Regions from separate parts of the Fictibacillus marinisediminis genome, predicted to be linked through region 2. Evidence: a T-box and tRNA genes for the amino acid it is inferred to sense, from the RefSeq annotation. Region 2 holds a T-box; the other holds one or more tRNA genes.
What was found. The T-box of region 2 lies ahead of trpS (tryptophan--tRNA ligase). A T-box ahead of a tRNA ligase gene usually reads a tRNA of that ligase, here a tRNA-Trp.

Region 1: it encodes a tRNA-Trp, which carries the amino acid that the T-box ahead of trpS (tryptophan--tRNA ligase) is inferred to sense. The anticodon was not compared.

The regions. Positions count from the first base shown of each region.
Region 1 is NZ_JAIWJX010000002.1:718,924-722,307, forward strand. Features, by position in the region: rRNA gene LCY76_RS03945 (23S ribosomal RNA) at 1-863, shown strand, start outside; rRNA gene rrf (5S ribosomal RNA) at 1,053-1,168, shown strand; tRNA gene LCY76_RS03955 (tRNA-Asn) at 1,178-1,252, shown strand; tRNA gene LCY76_RS03960 (tRNA-Ser) at 1,259-1,350, shown strand; tRNA gene LCY76_RS03965 (tRNA-Glu) at 1,367-1,441, shown strand; tRNA gene LCY76_RS03970 (tRNA-Val) at 1,465-1,540, shown strand; tRNA gene LCY76_RS03975 (tRNA-Met) at 1,564-1,640, shown strand; tRNA gene LCY76_RS03980 (tRNA-Asp) at 1,645-1,720, shown strand; tRNA gene LCY76_RS03985 (tRNA-Phe) at 1,725-1,800, shown strand; tRNA gene LCY76_RS03990 (tRNA-Thr) at 1,809-1,884, shown strand; tRNA gene LCY76_RS03995 (tRNA-Tyr) at 1,960-2,043, shown strand; tRNA gene LCY76_RS04000 (tRNA-Trp) at 2,073-2,146, shown strand; tRNA gene LCY76_RS04005 (tRNA-His) at 2,151-2,226, shown strand; tRNA gene LCY76_RS04010 (tRNA-Gln) at 2,232-2,306, shown strand; tRNA gene LCY76_RS04015 (tRNA-Gly) at 2,312-2,386, shown strand; tRNA gene LCY76_RS04020 (tRNA-Cys) at 2,406-2,480, shown strand; tRNA gene LCY76_RS04025 (tRNA-Leu) at 2,498-2,586, shown strand; tRNA gene LCY76_RS04030 (tRNA-Leu) at 2,627-2,711, shown strand; gene LCY76_RS04035 (YhgE/Pip domain-containing protein) at 2,926-3,384, shown strand, end outside.
Region 2 is NZ_JAIWJX010000002.1:1,663,727-1,667,110, reverse strand. Features, by position in the region: gene LCY76_RS09025 (peptide ABC transporter substrate-binding protein) at 1-821, opposite strand, end outside; gene LCY76_RS24135 (DUF3899 domain-containing protein) at 1,196-1,606, shown strand; T-box leader at 1,634-1,864, shown strand; gene trpS (tryptophan--tRNA ligase) at 1,922-2,911, shown strand; gene LCY76_RS09015 (YjbA family protein) at 3,137-3,384, opposite strand, start outside.

The DNA of each region.
Region 1 (3,384 bases), 940 kb from region 2:
GGTTACCCGCGACAGGACGGAAAGACCCCATGGAGCTTTACTGCAGCTTGATATTGGATTTTGGTACAGTTTGTACAGGATAGGTAGGAGCCTGAGAAGTCGGAGCGCCAGCTTCGATGGAGGCGTCGGTGGGATACTACCCTGACTGTATTGAAATTCTAACCTGGAACCGTGATCCGGTTCGGAGACAGTGTCAGGTGGGCAGTTTGACTGGGGCGGTCGCCTCCTAAATTGTAACGGAGGCGCCCAAAGGTTCCCTCAGAATGGTTGGAAATCATTCGCAGAGTGTAAAGGCACAAGGGAGCTTGACTGCGAGACCTACAAGTCGAGCAGGGACGAAAGTCGGGCTTAGTGATCCGGTGGTTCCGCATGGAAGGGCCATCGCTCAACGGATAAAAGCTACCCTGGGGATAACAGGCTTATCTCCCCCAAGAGTCCACATCGACGGGGAGGTTTGGCACCTCGATGTCGGCTCATCGCATCCTGGGGCTGAAGTAGGTCCCAAGGGTTGGGCTGTTCGCCCATTAAAGCGGTACGCGAGCTGGGTTCAGAACGTCGTGAGACAGTTCGGTCCCTATCCGTCGCGGGCGCAGGAAATTTGAGAGGAGCTGTCCTTAGTACGAGAGGACCGGGATGGACACACCGCTGGTGTACCAGTTGTTCCGCCAGGGGCATAGCTGGGTAGCTACGTGTGGACGGGATAAGTGCTGAAAGCATCTAAGCATGAAGCCCCCCTCAAGATGAGATTTCCCATCACGTTAAGTGAGTAAGACCCCTTAGAGATGATGAGGTTGATAGGTCTGGTGTGGAAGCGTGGTGACACGTGGAGCTGACAGATACTAATCGGTCGAGGGCTTATCCTTATTAACAAAAGCGGTATGAACCGTTTATATCCGACAAGCGTTGGAAATCCTTACGAGAACACGTTTTTGGTGTTCGCAGGAGGGATTGAAACGACCTCGAGGATATGGTTCATGGAGCTGGACGTTAGCATCAGTGAAAGTTTGGATGAAGAAGTTATCTAGTTTTGAGGGAATATACCTCAAAATATGTCTGGTGGCGATAGCGAAGAGGTCACACCCGTTCCCATACCGAACACGGAAGTTAAGCTCTTCAGCGCCGATGGTAGTTGGGGGCTTCCCCCTGTAAGAGTAGGACGTTGCCAGGCTAATATTATTCCACAGTAGCTCAGTGGTAGAGCTATCGGCTGTTAACCGATCGGTCGTAGGTTCGAGTCCTACCTGTGGAGCCATATTTTGGAGAGCTGTCCGAGTGGCCGAAGGAGCACGATTGGAAATCGTGTATACGGTTACCGCCGTATCAAGGGTTCAAATCCCTTGCTCTCCGCCATAACTTTTCAATATATGGCCCGTTGGTCAAGCGGTTAAGACACCGCCCTTTCACGGCGGTAACACGGGTTCGAATCCCGTACGGGTCACCATTTTTTATACATATTACTTCTTCGGAGGATTAGCTCAGCTGGGAGAGCACCTGCCTTACAAGCAGGGGGTCGGCGGTTCGAACCCGTCATCCTCCACCATTTATACTTATAATCAATACTATCGCGGGGTGGAGCAGTCTGGTAGCTCGTTGGGCTCATAACCCAAAGGTCGCAGGTTCAAATCCTGTCCCCGCAACCAAAATGGACTCGTGGTGTAGTGGTTAACATGCCTGCCTGTCACGCAGGAGATCGCCGGTTCGACCCCGGTCGGGTCCGCCATTTTGGCTCGATAGCTCAGTCGGTAGAGCAGAGGACTGAAAATCCTCGTGTCGGCGGTTCGATTCCGTCTCGAGCCACCATTTTTTTTGCCGGTTTAGCTCAATTGGTAGAGCAACTGACTTGTAATCAGTAGGTTGGGGGTTCAAGTCCTCTAGCCGGCACCACTTTTTTCAAGAACTGTAAGAAATTACTTCTTGAAGAATAGATGGATTTGTATTAAAATAGGTTTTGTCTCTCATGGAGGGGTAGCGAAGTGGCTAAACGCGGCGGACTGTAAATCCGCTCCTTTGGGTTCGGCGGTTCGAATCCGTCCCCCTCCACCATCTAAATTTTTGTTGCACATTAACAATTTAGGGGCATAGTTTAAAGGTAGAACGAAGGTCTCCAAAACCTTTGGTGTGGGTTCGATTCCTACTGCCCCTGCCATGTGGCGATTGTGGCGAAGTGGTTAACGCACCGGATTGTGATTCCGGCATTCGTGGGTTCAATTCCCATCAGTCGCCCCATATGATGGGCTATAGCCAAGTGGTAAGGCAACGGACTTTGACTCCGTCACTCGTAGGTTCGAATCCTGCTAGCCCAGCCATCAATGCGGAAGTAGTTCAGTGGTAGAATACAACCTTGCCAAGGTTGGGGTCGCGGGTTCGAATCCCGTCTTCCGCTCCATATTATTTTGTTTGTTTCTGGCGGCATAGCCAAGTGGTAAGGCCAGGGTCTGCAAAACCCTTATCCACCGGTTCGAATCCGGTTGCCGCCTCCACTACATAATTCCCCAACGCCGGGGTGGTGGAATTGGCAGACACACAGGACTTAAAATCCTGCGGTAGGTGACTATCGTGCCGGTTCGAGTCCGGCCCTCGGCACCATAATATTTTTATAACTTAACTGCCTAATGATTAATTGCATGCCGGTGTGGCGGAATTGGCAGACGCGCACGACTCAAAATCGTGTTCCCTTGGGAGTGTCGGTTCGACCCCGACCACCGGTACCATACATAATGAATATTCCCTTTGTTTAAGGGCTGCTAAGAGATCTGAATTAACTTCAGATCTCTTTTTTTGTTCATAAAAAATATTTTTAATTTTCAGACATAAAAAGAAAGGATTTTTTTGTCATTTATTAGAATACTTAGTGCTAGTATAGGTGATTGGTCATAAGCCCTTCGCCTGTATTTTATTTTAATCTAAAGCATGGGGGAATAGCGGATGAAGGTCTTTAGTTTGTTCAAGGCGGAGATGGCTGGCTTGGCAGCGAAAAAAGGGCTGCTGATTTCAGTCATTATCACCTTGCTCGTACCTGTTGTGTACGGCGGGATACTCTTGTCTCCTAGGTGGGGGCCATATGACAACTTGTCAAACCTGCCGGTAGCGGTCGTTAACAACGATCAGGGAGCTGATACAGATGGAGAGACGATTAATGCAGGGAAGGATTTAGTCGCTGATCTGGAAAAAGGAAAAGACCTCGGCTGGAAATTTGTTGATTCCGATGAGGCGAAAAGCGGATTGAAGAGTTTGAAGTATTACATGGTCATTGAAATCCCCAAAGATTTCTCTAAGAAGGTAACGACCGTTCTCTCAACCGATCCTCAAAAACCGGAACTGAAGTATGTGCAGAATGAAGGTTTAAACTTTATGGCTGCACAGGTTACAAAGAGCGCGACAGCA
Region 2 (3,384 bases):
TCTTCTTTAACTACGTTTACGTTGATTGTGTCAACTTTAACGTTGTTCTTGTCCCAATATTTAGGGTTCTTTTTCAACTGCCAGCCTTTTTCATGCTCCCATTTAGAAAGAGTGTAAGGGCCGTTATAAAGCGCTTTGTCTGCTTCAAGAGCAAACTCTTTGCCTTGTTTTTTAACGAAAGCTTCATTTTGCGGATAGAAAGTAGGGAATGAAAGAACCGCTTTAGTGTAAGGTTTTGATGCAGGGTCAGCTGCGAATTTAACTTCTAACGTGTGATCGTCAATTGCTTTAACGCCAAGCTGATCCGTTTTGTTGTACATTTTGTCTTCAGGGTTAAGTATTTTATCTGCATTCAGGATGCCTGCTACTTGATAAATGAAAGAGTATTGAGTAGCTGTTTCTTTCGCTACAGCTTTTCTCCAAGCAAATACATAATCATTTGCCGTTACTTTTTCACCGTTGTTCCAAACAGCGTCATCACGAAGTTTGAATACCCATGTTTTTCCGCCGTCTTTTTCTTGCGGCTCTTCAGCAGCACCAGAAAGGACTGGCTGATCTTTGTCATCTAAAGTGTAAAGACCTTCGTAAACGTTGTTTGCAACGTTTAGAGATACAGAGTCATCCGCCATGATGTTATCAAGGTATGGAATTTCTGATGAGTCTAACAGGTTAAGCACCTTTTCTTTAGATGAGCTTCCATTACCTTCAGATGCATTGCCATTTGCTTTGTCATCTTTACCGTTCTTTCCGCTACACGCAGAAAGGAAGACGCTCAATACGAGCACGATCGTTAGAAGTAACGACCATTTTGACTTCTTCATGAATTGACCTCCCCTTTTTCTGTTTACCTAATTAGTGGACCAAACTTCGTGAATTATCAGACATTTTGCCCACAACCGTATTATACAAGTTTTCTAACTATTATGCATATACTTTTTTTTACGTCTTTTACAAAAAGCCCATAATATTTACGTTTTATTAACAAAAAATAGGAATAAAGACCCATTAATGTCCGTCGTTTTCTTTCTGTTTTTCAGACAGCAATTTCCAGAATGTTTGGTGATATATCCTCCTTTATTACCCCATATCTTTTTCGCTCTTCCGCTGTTTTGTATCAAAAGCTCACTTCAAGAAGATTGATAGGGGGATTTACTAGGTAAAAAGTATTACTTCATCGGTGAAATTTCATGGTAAAATGTATAAAACAAACTTGGATTTTTCAGATAGGAGAAATTTGATGTCACGCTTGACTTCCTCATTGTTATTAACCGCGGGATCCATAATACTTTCGCTCATTATAGAGCTTGTCTCTGAAAAAAAGATCCACCTCATTCATTTAGTGAACAGCCTTTTCATGGTTTCCCTCGCCCTCCTCTTAATTGGCTTAACCCTTTTTGTCATCAGGGGAGGATTATTCGATCTGTTTTCCAGGACACTGAAAAAAGTTATGAAGAGTTTCTCTAAGTCTGCAGAGTATGCAAGCAGCCATGAAACCGAATCGAACTTCTATCTTTCAGAAAGAGTATCAGGAGAATTTGTTTTTCCTCTCCTCTCTTCGGGTCTTTTTCTGTTCGTGGTCTCTAGCTTGGTTGCAATTCTGTCTTAAATTTACTATACTTATTTTAATTGAATGATCTTGGCGATGATAAAGAAAAGTACATGTTTTTGAAGCTCTCAGAGAGCCTGTGTGTGGTGTAAACAGGCAGTGAATAAGCATGGAATGGGCTTTTGAGCTCCTGTCTGAACTTACAGTAGGAACAGGCGTGTTTGTCCGCACGATAGAATGGTCACCGTATGACAGTACGGCTTTGAGAGATTCTTTATGAATAAGTAAGGGTGGCACCGCGGTCCATTCGTCCCTTTTAATGGGATGGATGGGCCTTTTTGTATTGATTTTGAAGTAAAAGGAGAAGGATATTTTATGGCAACTATATTTTCAGGCATACAGCCAAGCGGTACGATCACACTTGGCAACTATTTAGGAGCACTGCAGCACTTTGTAAACTATCAGGAAGATAACCACTGTTACTTCTGTGTGGTAAACCAGCATGCAATTACAGTCCCGCAAGACCCGGTCCAGCTGAAAAAGAACAGCCGCAGCCTTGCAGCTCTATACCTGGCTGTTGGAATTGACCCGGAGAAGTCTACACTATTCATTCAGTCTGAGGTTCCTGCTCATACGAAGATGGGATGGATATTACAGTGTATCGCTTATATTGGTGAACTTGAGCGTATGACTCAATTTAAAGACAAATCCAAAGGAAAAGATGCTGTTTCTGCAGGGTTGCTGACGTACCCGCCGCTGATGGCTGCTGATATCCTGCTCTATGGAACTGAACTGGTACCTGTTGGAGATGATCAGAAACAGCATATTGAGCTTGCAAGAGATCTTGCAGAACGTTTTAATAAAAAGTACCGTGAGATCTTTACGATTCCTGAGCCTCGAATCCCCAAAGTCGGTGCGAGAATCATGTCCCTCGTTGATCCGGTTAAAAAAATGAGCAAATCAGACCCGAACGTGAATGCCTTCATCTCTATTTTAGATAATGAAGCGGTCATCACAAAAAAGATCAAGCGTGCGACAACTGATTCAGAAGGTATTGTCAGGTTTGATAAAGAGAATAAGCCAGGAATCTCAAATCTCTTGACAATCTACTCTCTTTGCTCCGGTGAGTCCATTTCCGAGTTGGAGACCAAATATGAAGGAAAAGGTTACGGAGATTTTAAAGAAGGCACAGCTAAGGCGATCATTCAACGTTTACAACCGATTCAAGACCGGTATTTCAGCCTCATCGAATCTGATGAACTTGATCAAATCCTTGACCAAGGGGCAGAAAAAGCCAACCGGGCAGCAAACAAAATGCTGAATAAAGCAGAGCGTGCAATGGGCTTGGCCAGAAAACGAGTGTAAAACCGGGAACGCGTGAAGAAACCTCCACTTTAAGTGGGGGTTTCTATGTGTTTATTGACGTTTGAATCTCGCGGAAAAGCAGTTGTTCATCTAGGATTTAATCCGAATCTTGAATTAATTGAGCGTTACTCGAAATGAGTATTCACAAAACTCTATCCCCGGCTTTAATCCTGAATTTCATAAGAAAAGAGACTCACACAATGAGTCTCCTTTCTTGCTCCATATTCAGTTTACGTGTGTCCCATTCTCAAGTTCCCATATCTTCTCAAAGTAAGGCTGCCCTTTTACTAATCGTTCACAGATTGCATAATGCTGGTCGCTCCAGCCGTCTTTAATTTCAGAATAAAGAGCTGCCCATGCTTCTTCAAATTCCATTCGCTGAATGGCCATGTAATTCTCAGGCATCCACTCCGTATACCAATAACGCACTTCCGCCACATTTTTAGTTGTATGAAGCTGATCCAGCACCATGA